2 regions of the Saccharopolyspora sp. 6M genome follow, and region 2 is predicted to be linked to the other one. Evidence: riboswitches for the same ligand, from Rfam matches in the RefSeq annotation. Region 2 holds a riboswitch; the other holds the start of a gene.
The links. A riboswitch is a leader RNA that binds a small molecule or an ion and turns the genes downstream of it on or off. The one in region 2 is predicted to bind S-adenosylmethionine.
Positions count from the first base shown of each region.

Region 1: another riboswitch for S-adenosylmethionine. It lies ahead of LCD31_RS20060 (methionine ABC transporter ATP-binding protein); the one in region 2 lies ahead of LCD31_RS16905 (aminotransferase class V-fold PLP-dependent enzyme).

Region 1 covers NZ_JAIUJZ010000154.1:347-8,174, reverse strand. Annotated here, with positions in the region: gene LCD31_RS20085 (DUF4185 domain-containing protein) at 1-96, shown strand, start outside; gene LCD31_RS20080 (TatD family hydrolase) at 198-1,010, shown strand; partial or broken gene LCD31_RS20075 (transglycosylase family protein) at 1,310-1,570, shown strand; gene LCD31_RS20070 (transglycosylase family protein) at 2,287-3,843, shown strand; gene rsmA (16S rRNA (adenine(1518)-N(6)/adenine(1519)-N(6))-dimethyltransferase RsmA) at 4,005-4,880, shown strand; SAM riboswitch class I at 5,083-5,172, shown strand; gene LCD31_RS20060 (methionine ABC transporter ATP-binding protein) at 5,440-6,462, shown strand; gene LCD31_RS20055 (methionine ABC transporter permease) at 6,459-7,142, shown strand; gene LCD31_RS20050 (MetQ/NlpA family ABC transporter substrate-binding protein) at 7,242-7,828, shown strand, end outside.
Region 2 covers NZ_JAIUJZ010000117.1:3,814-11,641, reverse strand. Annotated here, with positions in the region: gene LCD31_RS16920 (hypothetical protein) at 108-482, opposite strand; gene LCD31_RS16915 (RluA family pseudouridine synthase) at 601-1,518, opposite strand; gene lspA (signal peptidase II) at 1,530-2,243, opposite strand; gene LCD31_RS16905 (aminotransferase class V-fold PLP-dependent enzyme) at 2,278-3,606, opposite strand; SAM riboswitch class IV at 3,678-3,792, opposite strand; gene ileS (isoleucine--tRNA ligase) at 3,917-7,105, opposite strand; gene LCD31_RS16895 (hypothetical protein) at 7,503-7,828, opposite strand, start outside.

The DNA.
Region 1 (7,828 bases), on a different contig from region 2:
CAGCACCCGTGGGCGGCGGACCGGCCCGCGGTGTACTTCACGACGACGCAGTGGCGGCCGTACAACGTGTCCTTCCTGCGCGCCGACCTGGAATGACCCCGTCCGGTCGGGCTCCGCGCGGACCGTAGGCTCGCCGGTGGCACGACCGACCGAGGGGTTTGACGGTGAGCAAGAAGGACAAGAAGGAACGGCCGCCGATGCCGGAGGCGCTGCCCGCGCCCGCGGTGGACGCGCACACCCACCTCGACGCGTGCGGCGCGAAGACCGCCGAGGACGTGCGCACCCTGGTCGACCGCGCCGAAGCCGCCGGGATCACCCGGGTGATCACCGTCGCCGACGACCTCGAGGCCGCGCGCTGGGCCGCCGAGGCCGCTACCTGGGACGACCGCGTGTTCGCCGCGGTGGCGCTGCACCCGACCAGGGCCGAGGACCTCACCGACGCCGCCCGGGAGGTGCTGGCGGAGCTGGCCGAGCGGCCGCGGGTCGTGGCGATCGGCGAGACCGGGCTGGACTACTACTGGGACTTCTCCTCGCCGGCATCGCAGCACGAGGCGTTCCGCTGGCACATCGACCTGGCCAAGCGCACCGGCAAGCCGTTGATGATCCACGACCGGGAGGCGCACGAGGACATCCTGCGCATCCTGACCGAGGAGGGGTCGCCGGAGGCGGTGGTCTTCCACTGCTTCTCCGGGGACGCGGAGTTCGCCCGCGCCTGCGTGGACCGCGGCTACGTGCTCTCGTTCGCGGGCACCGCGACCTTCCGCAACGCCAACGCGGCCGGCCTGCGCGAGGCGGCCCGGCTGGTGCCGGTGGAGCAGATGCTGGTGGAGACCGACGCGCCGTTCCTCACCCCGCACCCGTTCCGCGGGCGCCCCAACGAGCCCTACTGCGTCAATTACACCCTTCGAGAGCTCGCGGAACTGCGCGGAGCCGATCTCGCGGAACTCGCCGTGGCCACCACCGCCACGGCAGAGCGGATCTTCCGCCTCGATCAGGTAGGAACCGGCTGACCTGCGCTGACTGAGCGTGCCCTGCCGTCGTGCCGGGCGCGCGCACTGACTTGCGACCGCGACCCGGCGACCTAGCGTCCCCTGCGGAAGCCGGGGGCGGCCCCGCTCGGCGATCGGCCACAGTGGACCCGACAGGTCCGCGGCAGGCGCCGGGACCGCTGCCCGGAGGCACGGCAGTCAGGACCTGTATGCGCATCCGTGGCATCACCAGGATCGGAATCGCCGCCGCGATCACGCTGTGCGGCGCGCCGCTCGCGACCGCGGCACCCGCCCCCGAGCGCAGCGGTGACGCCGGAGAACCCCGCACCGGGCAGGTGTGGGACCGGCTGGCGCAGTGCGAATCCGGCGGGAACTGGGCCACCAACAGCGGGAACGGCTACTACGGCGGGCTCCAGTTCGACCGCAGCACGTGGGCGGCCTACGGCGGCGAGGGCTTCGCCCGCTACCCGCACCGCGCCTCGCGCGAGCAGCAGATCTCGGTGGCGAGCGCGCTGCGCGACGACCGCGGCGGCTACGGGGCCTGGCCGGCGTGCGCCCGGAAGCTCGGGCTCCCGCGTTGAGCGCTCCTGCTCCGAACGGCGTCCCGAAGCGCCGCTGAACGGCTCGACCGCCGGAGATCGCCCGGGAGTGTGAGGAAGTGAGGTTCCTCATCACCCACCGCGTCCGGACGGTCGTTGCCGCCGCCGGCGCGGGCGGCGGGAGATGACCGCTCTCTCCCGTCGCCCGCCCCCCACCGGCCGTCCCGGCGCCCGAGCCGGATCCGCTGATCGGGGCGACTGGTGATCCGCTCACCAGGGACGATCAAACCGTCCACTGGGGACGAAGCGGTCGATCTCGGCGCGGAGCGGCGAAACCGCGGCGGTGGTGGGAAAACTGGCAGCGGTTCGCGGTCGATCACTCGACCCGATCACCGACGGTGCACGGTTGCGCGGCAAATCGGCGTAACCCAGGTCACACCGCCGGGCGGCCCCTTGGCGGGCCCGCGGGATCACGCTAGAGTCTCGGCCTCGTAACCGATGACAACGAAGTCACGGGAACGCCCGCTAGTCGCCGCCGGGTACGTCGGGGAAGTCGGTGCCACCGATCGAGCTGGGAACGAGACCGGTTCGCATCAGGTATCGGCTGAAGACGGCGCTTGGCTACGGGAGTCGGATACGGAAACGAAGCACGAAGTCGCGCAGCGGCAGGTGAAGGAGTTCGAACCGGACATGCTCGGCGAACTCCCCTCGGTCACCCGCGCGCGGACGGCTTCTCGCTTTCGAGAGGTAGCGACCCTGTGAACGGACGCGGCATCCCCGGTGCCCACGCCAGCTCCACCAGCAGCGATGAACAGCTGGGTGGTGCAGGCCGAGACCACGGCTACTGGGCCGATTCATTCGAGCCCTCGACGGACTGGTTCAGCCCCGTGAGCCCGCAGCAGCAGACCGCGGTCGGCCTGCTCGATCGCGAGAGCGATGCGGAGATCACCGCCGAGCAGCCCTTCGCCCCCATCAGCGACCGGTACCCGGCGCAGGACCACCCGAGCTTCCCGCCCGGCGCGCTGGAGATCACGCCGGACGACGTGCTCGAAGCGCTCGGACCGCAGGCCGACGAGATGCTCGCGACTGCCGACATCGACGTCGACGAGCTCATCCGGCTCATCAACGCAGAGACCGTGGTCATGCCGCCGCTGGTCCTGCCCGACGAGCTCGGTGAACCGCAGGCGCAGCCCTCCCCGGAGGTCGTCGAAGCGATCACCTCGTGGAAGCAGCGCTTCCTCAAGGGCGCGGTCGCCGCGGTCATCCTCACCCTGACCGGCTCCGGCGGTGCCGCCGCCGCGATGGACAAGTCCGTCACCGTCGAGATCGACGGCAAGGAACGCCAGGTCAACACCTACGAGTCGACCGTCGGCGAAGTCCTCGAGGACGAGGGCATCAGCATCGGCGAGCACGACGCGCTGAGCCCCTCCCCGCAGTCCAAGGTCGGGCACAACGACACGATCACCCTCGACCGCGGCCGCCTGCTGAAGATGACGGTGGACGGCGAGCAGCGCGAGGAGTGGGTCCGGTCGGTGACCGTCGGCCAGGCGCTGCGCCAGCTCGGCGTCGCCGACGACGGCGCCTGGGTCTCCAGCGCGCGCAGCACGGCGGTGCCCGAGCAGGGCATGGACCTGGTGGTCAAGACCGCCAAGGACATCACGATCACCGACGGCGCGGGCGAGCCCCGGCAGCTGACGACCACCGCGGTGACCGTCGACGAGCTGGTGCAGGAGCAGAACCTCCAGCTCGGGCCGGAAGACCACATCACCCCCGGCGGCGACCAGAAGATCACCAGCGGTGCCACGGTGCAGATCGACCGCACCGGCAGCACCGTGATCAACGTGACGGTGCCGATCGAGCCGCCGGTCAAGGAGATCGAAGACGACTCCATGCTCAAGGGCGAGGAGAAGGTCGAGAACCCGGGCACGCCCGGCGAGAAGATCGTCTTCACCCGGGTGAGCACCCGCAACGGCGAGGAGACCGGTCGCGAAGCGGTCGGCGAGAAGATCACCAAGGAGCCGACCGAGAAGGTCGTCCGCGTCGGCACCAAGCAGCCGCCGAACAGCGCCGTCTGGGACAAGCTGGTGCAGTGCGAGGCCGGCGGCAACTGGTCGATCAACAGCGGCAACGGCTACTACGGCGGTCTCCAGTTCGACAAGAGCACCTGGGACGCCTACGGCGGCGACCAGTACGCGGCCTACCCGCACCAGGCCAGCCGGGAACAGCAGATCTCGGTCGCCACGAAGGTGCGCGACGCCCGCGGCGGCAGCTACGGCGCCTGGCCGGGCTGCTCCTCGAAGCTCGGCCTGAGCTGAGCCGCGCCGGGACGGTTCCCGGCTCCCGCGTTCTTCGACCGGTCATCGGCCTCGTGCCGGTGACCGCTCGTTCGCGTTCCCGGGCCTGCTCGGTGCGGTCCTGATCAGCGCGGGGGAGGGCGGGCGCGGTGCGGGAAGCGGGCGCGGGTAGCTTTGACCTCGTGGAACAGCACGCGAACCAGGCGCGGTTGCTCGGGCCGGCCGATGTTCGCCGGCTGGCGGGGGAACTCGGGATCCGGCCGACGAAACGGCTGGGCCAGAACTTCGTGCACGACTCGAACACGGTGCGCCGCATCGTCGGCGCGGCCGAGCTCACCGCCGAGGACGTGGTGCTGGAGGTCGGGCCCGGGCTGGGCTCGCTGACCTTGGCGTTGCTGCCGGAGGCCGCCGGGGTGGTGGCCGTGGAGATCGATCCGGTGCTCGCCGAGCGGTTGCCGCGCACCGCCGCCGAGTTCGCCCCCGAGCTGTGCGACCGGTTGCGGGTGCTGCCCGCCGACGCGCTGCGGGTGCGGGCCGCCGACTTCGCCGAGCCGCGGCCGACCGCGCTGGTGGCGAACCTGCCGTACAACGTGGCGGTGCCGGTGGTGCTGCACCTGCTGGCGGAGCTGCCGTCGCTGCGCACCGGGCTGGTGATGGTGCAGTCCGAGGTCGCCGACCGGCTGGCCGCGAAACCGGGTGGTCGCACCTACGGGGTGCCGAGCGTGAAGGCCGCGTGGTACGCCGACGTCCGGCGCGCCGGGCCGGTGCCGCGCAACGTGTTCTGGCCGGTGCCGAACGTCGATTCCGGGCTGGTGGCGTTCTCCCGGGTCGATCCGCCGTCGGCGGCGCCGCGGGCGCAGGTGTTCGCGGCGGTGGACGCGGCGTTCGCGCAGCGGCGCAAGACGCTGCGGGCGGCGCTGTCGGGCTGGGCCGGGTCGGCGGCGCGCGCCGAAGAGGTGCTGCGGGCGGCGGGGGTGGATCCGGCGGCGCGGGGCGAGCAGCTCACCGTGGCCGATTTCGCCCGGGTGGCCGAGGCCGCCGGAGAACCGGCGCGCTGACGTTCCGCTGCGTCGCCTCCCTTCGGGACTTCGTTGGTCCGTCCGGAGGGAAAACCGTAGTGTTGATCACATAAGGTCACCGGAATATTCACGGCGGGCCATGCCCCCTGCTCAACAGGGGGATGTGATTTGTCAAACGATTCCACATAGTGACGGGTTTTGGCTTGCGCCCGTCGACACCGCTGCGTTCTACTATGCGGGAAATCCATCCCGAGCGGCTGAGAGACCTGGCTCCACGACGCCGCAGCAACCACTCCACCGGAGCAGGTGCTAACGCCAGGGTCGATGGAGTTGTGGTGTCTGAAACTCTGCTCGCAGGTGAACGTGCGCCCCGGACCAGCCGCCGGCAGGCCCGCGGCGGTCGCGCTCGCGTCGGATCCGGTCCGCACGGCCTCGCCTTGACCCAGCGCCGGGTCATCGATCACGGACGCCGCACCACGACGGCCTGTCGCCTCGCCGGCTGACGACCCCAGTCGTCACCGCCCCACCAGGCCCTTCTGTTCCTCCCCGCCCGGCCGCGGCATGCCCGCAGGCCGGCGTGAGCTGATGCGGAGCGATCGTGATCACAGTCGAGAACCTCACCAAGTCCTTCCGGCACGACCAGTCGAGCCGGTCCGACGTCGTCGCCCTCGACGACGTGTCCCTGGAGGTCCCCGCGGGCGCCGTGCTCGGCGTCGTCGGCCCCAGCGGCGCGGGCAAGTCCACCCTCGCCCGGTGCATCGCCCTGCTGGAGAAGCCGGACCGCGGTGCCATCCGGGTCGACGGCACCGACCTCGTGGCCCTCGAAGGCGCCGCGCTGCGCGCCGCCCGCCGCCACATCGGCGTCGTGCCGCAGGGCGACTCGCTGCTGCGGCAGCGGACCGCCGCGGGCAACGTGGCGCTCCCGCTCGAAGCCGCCGGGATGCCCGCACCGCAGCGCCGCAGCCGCGTCGCCGAACTGCTCGACCTGGTGGGGCTCACCGACAAGGCGCCGACCTACCCGGACCGGCTCTCCGGCGGGCAGCGGCAGCGCATCGCGGTCGCCCGCGCGCTGGCCGCCAAGCCCTCGGTGCTGCTGGCCGACGAACCGACCTCGGCGCTGGACCCGGGCACGACCGACTCGGTGCTGACCGTGCTGGACCGGGCGCGTTCTGAACTGGGCGTCACCGTCCTGGTGGTCACCCACGACATGGCCGTGGTGCGGCGCATCGCCGACGACGTGGCCGTGCTCGAAGGCGGGCGCGTCGTGGAGCACGGCAAGGTGCTCGACCTCGTCGCCGAACCCGGCAGCCGGGTCAGCACCAGCCTGCTGCCCGAGACCGACCAGGCGCCCGCCGTGCCCGGAGTGCGGCACGACGTGGTCGCCGAAGTGGTCCTCGTCGGCTTCGCCGCCGTCGGGGCGCTGCTGCCGGAGGCGGCCGCCCGCTTCGGGGTGGAGCTGTCCATCCTCGGCGGCGGGCTCACCCGGCTCGGGGACACCCCGGTGGCGAAGTTCCGCATCGGACTCACCGGCGAGCGGTCCGAGTCGGCCCTGAAGTGGATGGTCGACCGGGACGCGCACGTGCGGCGCACCCCGGTCAGTGTTGATGGAGTCGCGGCGTGAGTGATCCGACCCCCTGGGCGGAAGTAGCGGAGCTGCTCGGCGGTGCCACCGTCGAAACGCTCTACATGGTGCTGGTGGCGACCGTGCTGGCGGTCCTCGGTGGACTGCCGCTCGGCGTGTTCCTGCACCTGAGTTCTCCGGTCGGGCTCAACCCGCGTCCGACGCTGCACCGGATCCTCGGTGTGGTCGTCGACGTGGTGCGGTCCGTGCCGTTCGTGGTGCTGCTGGTGGTGCTGGCCTCCTTCACCAGGTTGTTGGTGGGCACGTCCATCGGCAGCACCGCGGTGATCGTCCCGCTGGTCGTCGGCGCGGTGCCGTTCTTCGCGCGGCTGACGCAGAACGCGTTGCGGGAGGTGAGCTTCACCGTCGTCGAAGCCGCGATCACCACCGGGTCGAGCCGGTGGCGGATCGTGTGGACCGTGCTGCTCGGCGAGGCCCGCGCCGCGCTGGTCGGGGCCGTCGGCGTCACCGCCGTCGCGCTCATCGGCTACGCGGCGATGGCCGGCGCCATCGGCGGCGGAGGTCTCGGGACCACCGCCATCCAGGACGGCTACCAGGCGTACGACGAGCGCGTGCTGTACGGATCGGTGGCGGTGCTGGCCGTGCTGGCCTTCGCCATGCAGCTGCTCACCGACATCACCGCCAAAGCAGTGGACCGCCGCCGCAGCGCGACCGGCTAGGCCCGCAGCTCACCAGGAACACTCCGACGACGGGGACGTGCGATCCCCGCCGGCCGCCGGTGCGCGTCACCGGCCGGCCCTCCAGAAAGGACGCGATCGATGCGTTTTCGCTCCCTGGCCGTGGTGCTCACCGCCGCGACGCTGGCGCTCGCAGGTTGCGGCGGCTCCGGCACGCCCGCCGCGCAGGACCCCGAGGCCCCGCTGACCATCGGCGTCAGCCCGCAGCCGCACGGCGAGATCCTGCAGTTCGTCAAGGACGACCTGGCCGAGAAGGCAGGCATCGAGATCGAGATCGAGAAGTTCGACGACTACAACCGGCCCAACGAGGCCGTCGCCAACGGCGAGCTGGACGCGAACTACTACCAGCACAAGCCGTACCTGGCGGAGTACCAGGCGCAGCGCGGCGGCGAGTTCGAATGGGTGCAGACGGTGCACCTCGAACCGCTGTCGGTCTACTCCAAGAAGGTCCGCTCCCTCCAGGAGCTGCCGAACGGCGCGCGGATCGCGCTGCCCAACGACCCGTCGAACCAGACCCGCAGCCTGGAACTGCTGCAGGCCAACGGTGTCCTCAAGCTGAAGCCGGGCGCCGAGCAGGGCGCCGGGGTGCGCGACGTGGCGGAGAACCCGAAGAACATCCAGTTCCAGGAGCTCTCCAGCGACCAGCTGCCCCGCTCGGTCGATGACGC
Region 2 (7,828 bases):
AGACGGCCGAGAACTCGCGTGGGGCGGCTTGCTCAGGTGGTCGCCGGTGACGGGAAGACGCCGGACCCACCGCGGGAGCCCGCAGCTGGTCCGTCCACTTCGGACACTCAGTTGCCGCGGCGGCGAACCCAGTCGAGGGGACCGCCGCGAGGGCGCTCCGGGCGGCGTTCGCGGCGTTGCAGGGTCGGCCAGTCACCCGCGTCCGCGGACGGGCCGGGTTCCGGATCGGCGCCGAGCACCGCCGGGCCCGCGCGGCCGACGTCCTCCGCCGCCAGCAGCTCCGCCAGCCCCTGCTGGCCGGGATCGGTCCGCTCCGCGTCGGTGGTGGGCCACCGCTCCTCGACCTCCGCGCGCTCGTCCCGCCGCGCGGACGCGGACGGCGGTGCACCGCCCAGCGGCAGACCCGTCGGCGGCGTCGGCGTGTCGTCGGTGAACTCCGCGCGACGCCCGTCGAACGTCCCGCTCGCTCCGGCCTGGGTCATCGGCCACTCCCCCCGCTGTTCCTGGATCAGCACGACCACGCTACGCGACCGGCCGGACCCGTCCGGACGACGATCGCCGCAACGCGCGTCCCGGCGGCGGGAGCGGGCGGCCGGCGGCTCAGGAGTCCTGTTCGCGGAGGGTGTCCAGGGCGTGCTGGAGGTCGTCCGGGTAGTCGCTGGTGAACGTCACCCACTGCCCGTCGGCGGGGTGCTCGAAGCCGAGCATCCGCGCGTGCAGCCACTGCCTGCCGAGCTGCAACCGCCGCGCCAGCACCGGATCCGCGCCGTAGGTGAGGTCGCCCGCGCACGGGTGCCGGACCGCGGAGAAGTGCACCCGGATCTGGTGCGTGCGCCCGGTCTCCAGCTTCACGTCCACCAGGGACGCGGCGCGGAACGCCTCCACCGTCTCGTAGTGGGTGATGCTGGGCTTGCCTCCGCTGACCACGGCGAACTTGTAGTCGTGCTTGGGGTGGCGGTCGATCGGCGCGTCGATGGTGCCGCTGCTCGGATCGGGGTGGCCCTGCACCAGCGCGTGGTAGCGCTTCTCCACGGTGCGCTCCTTGAACGCCCGCTTCAGCGCGGTGTAGGCGTGTTCGCTCTTCGCGGCGACCATGACGCCGGTGGTGCCCGCGTCGAGCCGGTGCACCACGCCCTGGCGCTCCGCGGCGCCCGAGGTCGCGATGCGCACGCCCGCGGCGGCGAGCCCGCCGATCACGGTGGGGCCCTCCCAACCGGGGCTGGGGTGCACGGCGACGCCGATGGGCTTGTCGACCACGACGATGTCGTCGTCCTGGTGCAGGATCCGCAGGCCCTCCACGGGCACCGCGACCACTTCCGGTTCGGGCCGCGCGTCGGGCAGCGTCACTTCCACCAGCCCGCCCGCGATCAGCCGGTCCGACTTGCCGACGGGAGCGCCGTCGAGCAGCACCTCACCGGATTCGGCGAGCCCCGCCACCGTGTTCCGGGACAACCCGAGCAACTTCGCCAGGCCCGCGTCGACCCGCATCCCTTCGAGGCCGTCGGGGACCGGGAGCATCCGCAGATCGCTCATGCCCGGTCCTCGCGCTTCTTCCGGGTGTGCACGGTGCCGTCGTAGTCGCGGCCGAGCAGCGACAGCAGCACCACGAGGATCCCGCCACACACGATGGACGAGTCGGCGACGTTGAACACCGGCCACACGCTGCCGTCCGGCGCGAACAGCGACACGAAGTCCACGACGTGGCCGCGCAACGGCCCGGGCTCCCGGAACAACCGGTCGACCAGGTTCCCGCACGCCCCGCCCAGCACCAGGCCGAGCCCGACGGCCCACCCGGTGGAGCGCAGCTTCGGCGCCAGCCACACGATGACGCCGACCACGACGATCGCCAGCAGCGCCAGCAGCCAGGTCATGCCGGTGGCCAGCGAGAACGCCGCCCCCGGGTTGCGCACCAGCACCAGGTACACCGCCCCGCCGAACAGTTCCAGCGGCGGCTGCCCGTCGAGCCGCGCGACCGCGGCGATCTTGGTCACCACGTCCGCGGCGAGCAGCAGCGCGGCCACCCCGAACAGCAGCGCCAGCAGCTTCCGCGAGGCACGGCCACCGGCCGCCCCGACCGCGGTCGAACCGTCGCCGTCCGAACCCGGGTCCGGCTCGCTCGCGGCGGTACCGCCGTCCCCGCTCGCGGCGGGTCGCGCTTCCGGTTCTGAGGACGAGCCCTCGCCGGTGGCGGGGTTCGATCCGGGCTGCTCGGAGTCGGACTGCTCGGTGTTCACCCGGCCCATTCTCCCCGACCGCCGATCGGTCGTTCGCAGCGGCTCACGCCAACGCGGCGGGGAACTCGCGCGGGTCGTCGACGGGAACCCAGCGGCCGCCGTCGAGTTCGTAGCTCCACTGCGGACCGTGGGCGACGAGCCCGCGCAGCGCGGTGACGATCCGGTCCACGTGCTCGACGGTGGTGCCGAGACCGAGGCTGATCCGCACGGCGCGCTGCGCGTCGGTGCCCGCCAGCAGGTGCCGCACGGCCCGGTGCGCGCAGAACAGCCCGTCCCGCACGCCGATGCCGTGCTCCGCGGACAGCGCCGCCGCCAGCAGCCCGGGGTCCTGGCCGTCCACGGTGAAGCTGACCACGCCGACCCGGTCGTGCTCGGGGCCGAACAGACCCAGCTCGCGCAGCCCGGGAACGGTGGCGAGCCCGGCGCGGAGCCTGCGCAGCAGCAGGTCCTCGTGCCCCTCGATCGCCTCGGCGTGCTCGGCGAGCACCTCGCAGGCCTTGGCGAGCGCGTGCACCCCGACGGTGTTCGGCGAACCGGCCTCGTGCCGCTCCGGACCGGTGTTCCAGTCGATCTCGCCCGCGTCGGGGACCGATCGGGTGGCGCCGCCGCCGGCCAGGTACGGCTCGGCCCGGTCCAGCCAGTCGTCGCGGCCGATGAGCGCTCCCGCGCCGAACGGGGCGTAGAGCTTGTGCCCGGACAGCACGGCGTGGTCCACGCCGAGGTCGGCGATGCGCACCGGGCGGTGCGGGGCGAGCTGGGCGGCGTCGAGCACGGTGCGGGCGCCGTGCTCGCGGGCGACGCGGGCGAGCTCGGCGACCGGCCACAGCTCGCCGGTCACGTTGGACGCCCCGGTGAGCACGGCCAGCTTCGGCCCGTCGGCGCACTCGGCGAGCGCGGCGTCGAGCAGTCGCACCGCCTCCTGCGGGCTCTCCGGGATGCCGAGGTGGTGCACCCGCTCCCCCGCCCACGGCAGCAGCGCCGCGTGGTGCTCGGTGTCGAACACGACCACCGAGGTGTCCGCGGGAAGCGCGGCGGCCAGCAGGTTCAGCGCGTCGGTGGTGTTCCGGGTGAAGATCACCGAATCGGTGCGGCGGGCGCCGACGAACCGGCGCAGCGTCTCCCGCGCCCCCTCGTAGACCCGGGTGCACACCTGGGAGGCGAACCCGGCGCCGCGGTGCACGCTGGCGTACCAGGGCAGCAGCTCGTTCACGGCGTCGCGCACCGCGTTCAGGCAAGGCGCGCTGGCCCCGTGGTCCAGGTTGGCGTACTCGGCGGAACCGCCGGTGACCAGCGGAACCCGCAGCTGCGCGCCGACGACCGCGGGGACCGCGGGAACGGAGTCCCCGACGGACCAGATCGGGGTTTCGGCGATCTCGCCGGTGGCGGAGCGGACGGCTGACGACACGATGCCTCCTAGGGCCTCACCGGGCCCGGAGCATTCGGGGCCCGCGCTTGCCGATCGCCCTGCGCGATCGGCCAGGTCCTCACCCGGGGCACCCCACCGCGGTAGGAGGGTTGCCGGCCAGCAAACCGGGGTTTCCCGCTGGCACTCATGACCTTCGACGGAGAAGACTAGGGATCGCCCCCGCCGCGCGCAACCACCCCGTGCGAAGTGGGAGGTGCGCCACGCCCGTCCGGGCGGATCCGCGGTGGTTCCCGCGGACCCGCCCGGCGGCGACCGATCAGACCCGTTCGACGGCGACCGAGACGTCCACGCCGTCCCCGACGCTGCCCGCGGAACCACCCGCGGCCGCGCCCTCGGACACGGCGTCGGCGAGCGTTTCGGCGGCGATGAACTCGCGGTGCGCGTCCACGGCGGCCAGCACCTCGGCCGGCGCGGAGACCTCGACGCGGATGCGGTCGGAGATCTCGAAACCGGCGTCCCGGCGCGCCTGCTGCACGACGCGCACCAGGTCGCGGGCCACGCCTTCGGCGGCCAGCTCCGGGGTGACGTCGCAGTCCAGCACCACCATCCCGGCGCCGCCCGGCAACGCGGCCGCGGCACCGGAGTCGGTGGACACCAGCCGCTCGGTGAACTCGCCCTCCTGCAGTTCGGTGCCGTCGGCGACCACGGCCCCGGCCGCGTTGCGGGTCCAGTCACCGGACTTCACGGCCTTGATCACCCGCTGCACGTCCTTGCCCAGCCGAGGTCCGGCGGCGCGGGCGTTCACGGCGATCTCGAACCGGCCGTGCGCGGCGACGTCGGTGGTCAGCTCGACCTCCTTGACGTTCACCTCGTCCCGGACCAGGTCGACGAACGGCCGCAGCGACTCGGCCTCCGGCATGGCCACGACCAGCTTCGCCAGCGGCAGCCGGACGCGGCGCGAGTTCGACTTCCGCAGCGCCAGCGCCGAGGAGCACACCTGCCGCACCCGGTCCATCGCGGAGACCAGCGCCGCGTCGGCAGGCAGCTCGTCGACCAGCGGCCAGTCCGACAGGTGTACCGAGCGGCCGCCGGTGAGCCCGCGCCACACCGCTTCCGCGGTCAGCGGCAGCAGCGGCGCCACCACCCGGCAGGTCACCTCCAGCACGGTGTGCAGGGTGTCGATGGCGTCGGCGTCCCCGGCCCAGAACCGGTCCCGGGAGCGGCGCACGTACCAGTTGGTCAGCACCTCCAGGAAGTCGCGGACAGCGGCGCACGCCCCGGCCGGGTCGAACACGTCCATCGCGGCCTGCACGTCGCCGACCAGCTCGTGCGCCTTGGCGAGCACGTAGCGGTCCAGCACGTGCTCGCTGTCCACCCGGAACCGGCCCTCGACTCCTTCGGCGTTGGCGTACAACGCCAGGAAGTACCAGGAGTTCCACAGCGGCAGCACCGCCTGGCGCACCGCGTCCCGGATGCCGCGCTCGGTGACCACCAGGTCTCCGCCGCGCAGGATCGGGCTCGCCATCAGGAACCAGCGCATCGCGTCCGAACCGTCGCGGTCGAAGACCTCGTTCACGTCCGGGTAGTTGTTCTTCGACTTCGACATCTTCATGCCGTCGTCGCCGAGCACGATGCCGTGCGCGACCACGTTGGAGAACGCGGGCCGGTCGAACAGCGCGGTGGCCAGCACGTGCAGCAGGTAGAACCAGCCGCGGGACTGGCCGTTGTACTCGACGATGAAGTCGCCCGGGTAGTGGTGCTCGAACCAGTCGGAGTTCTCGAACGGGTAGTGGACCTGCGCGAACGGCATCGCCCCGGACTCGAACCAGCAGTCCAGCACCTCCGGCACCCGCCGCATCGTGGACGCGCCGGTCGGGTCGTCCGGGTTCGGCCGGGTCAGCTCGTCGATGTTCGGGCGGTGCAGGTCGGCGGGCCGTACCCCGAAGTCGCGCTCCAGCTCGTCCAGCGAGCCGTACACGTCGGTGCGCGGGTACGCCGGGTCGTCCGAGGTCCACACCGGGATCGGCGAACCCCAGAACCGGTTCCGCGAGATGTTCCAGTCGCGGGCGTTGGACAGCCACTTGCCGAACTGGCCGTCCCGGATGTGCCCCGGCACCCAGTTGATCTGCTGGTTGAGCTCGACCATGCGGTCCCGGAACCGGGTGACGGCCACGAACCAGGACGACAGGGCCCGCTGGATCAGCGCGTTGTCGCAGCGCCAGCAGTGCGGGTACGGGTGGTCGTAGGTCTCGTGCCGCAGCAGCAGCCCGGCTTCCTTGAGATCCCGGATGATCTGCTTGTTCGCCTCGAAGACCTGCTGGCCCTCGTACGGCGCGACCTCGGCGGTGAACCGGCCCCGCGCGTCGACCGGGACGACCGGTTCGATGTCGTGCGCGTCGGTGACGGCCTTGTCCTCCTCACCGAAGGCGGGCGCGATGTGCACGACACCGGTGCCGTCCTCGGTGGTGACGTAGTCGGCGGGCAGCACCTGGTGGGCGTTGGGTCGCCCGGCGAAGAAGTCGAACGGCGGCCGGTAGCTCGTGCCGATCAGCTCGGCGCCGGTGAACCGGGCGACGACGCGGTCGGCGACGTCCTCGCCGAGCTCCCGCGCGTACGCGCCCAGCCGGGCCTCGGCGAGCACGTAGCGCTCCCCGCCCTGGCCGGGCTCCACCAGCACGTAGTCCACCTCGGGGTGCACCGCGGCCGCGAGGTTCGACGGCAACGTCCACGGGGTCGTCGTCCAGACCAGGGCCAGCGCCCCGTCGAACGCCTTGCCCGGCGCGACGAGCCGCAGGCCCACCGTCACCGCCGGGTCCTGCCGCTGCCGGTAGGTGTCGTCCATCCGCGTCTCGGTGTTGGACAGCGGCGTCTCGCAGCGCCAGCAGTACCAGAGCACCCGGAAGCCCTCGTAGACCAAGCCCTTGTCCCACAAGGTCTTGAACGCCCACATGACGCTCTCCATGTAGTCCACGTCGAGCGTCTTGTAGTCGTTCTCGAAGTCCACCCAGCGGGCCTGGCGGGTGACGTAGTCCTCCCACTCCCGCGTGTAGCGCAGCACCGAGGCGCGGCAGGCGTCGTTGAACTCGGCGACGCCCATCGACTCGATCTCGGACTTCGAGGTGATGCCGAGTTGCTTCTCCGCCTGCACCTCGGCGGGCAGCCCGTGGCAGTCCCAGCCGAAGCGGCGCTCCACCCGGCGGCCGCGCATCGTCTGGTAGCGCGGCACCGCGTCCTTGACGTACCCGGTGAGCAGGTGGCCGTAGTGCGGCAGGCCGTTGGCGAACGGCGGCCCGTCGTAGAAGACGAACTCGTTCGAGCCGTTGACGCCCGCGTCCCTGGCCTGCACGCTCTCCCGGAACGTCCCGTCCGCGGACCAGAAGTCCAGCACTTCCCGCTCGACCTGCGGGAACGACGGTTGCGCGGCCACCCCGCGCTCCTGGGGGGCCTCTCGATCCGCGTCCTCCGGGGCGGCCGTTCCGCCGAATCGGACCTTCGGGTAAGCCATCGCGGGTGTTCTCCTCGCCGGTGTGTCGTCAGCAGCCGCACGGGCATCCGGACTCGATGCCCACACGGGGACGACACGGCGCGCGACCATCCGGCCGCCCGCGTCCCGCGGTACCACCCCGCTTGCCGCCGCAGAACGCGACGGCCACTCGTTGCCGGCTGTCACGGGCCGGACCCGTCCGGTTCTACTGGGGCGCTGCTCCCGCTGGAGCACTGCGCCCGTTCTTCCGGAGGCTCCCCGGTGATGGCCGGATCAACGCCGATGCGGGCCGGTCGCTCCCCGGCGACCAGCCCGCATTCAGCATAACCATTCGACGCCACCGGTTTCCCGCGGCCACCGCGGTCCGCGCCCAGGGCCCTGAGCGCTCCGCGGCGGATCCGCGTTCCCGGCGGTCCTGCTAGCGCGCGGCGCGCGCCTGTCCCGCCAGCACCGCGTCCGGGGTGCAGCGGGAGCAGGCCGTGAAGCCCAGTTCCCGGGCCTCCTTCACCGGCAGCCCCTGCACCTCGCGCTCGCCGAGCCAGTCGCAGCTCGCCAAGTGGTACCGGGGACGTTCGTCGACGACCACGACTTCGTCGTCCGATTCGGACACCAGCAGCGCGTCCGCCGCATCGGTGTCCTCCTCGTCCGGTTCCTCGTCGACGTCGACCTCGCCGGCCGGTGCCGCCGGGTCCTGCCCCGCCTCGCCCGCGGAGACCGGTTGCCGCGGCGGTGAGCTCGCTTCCC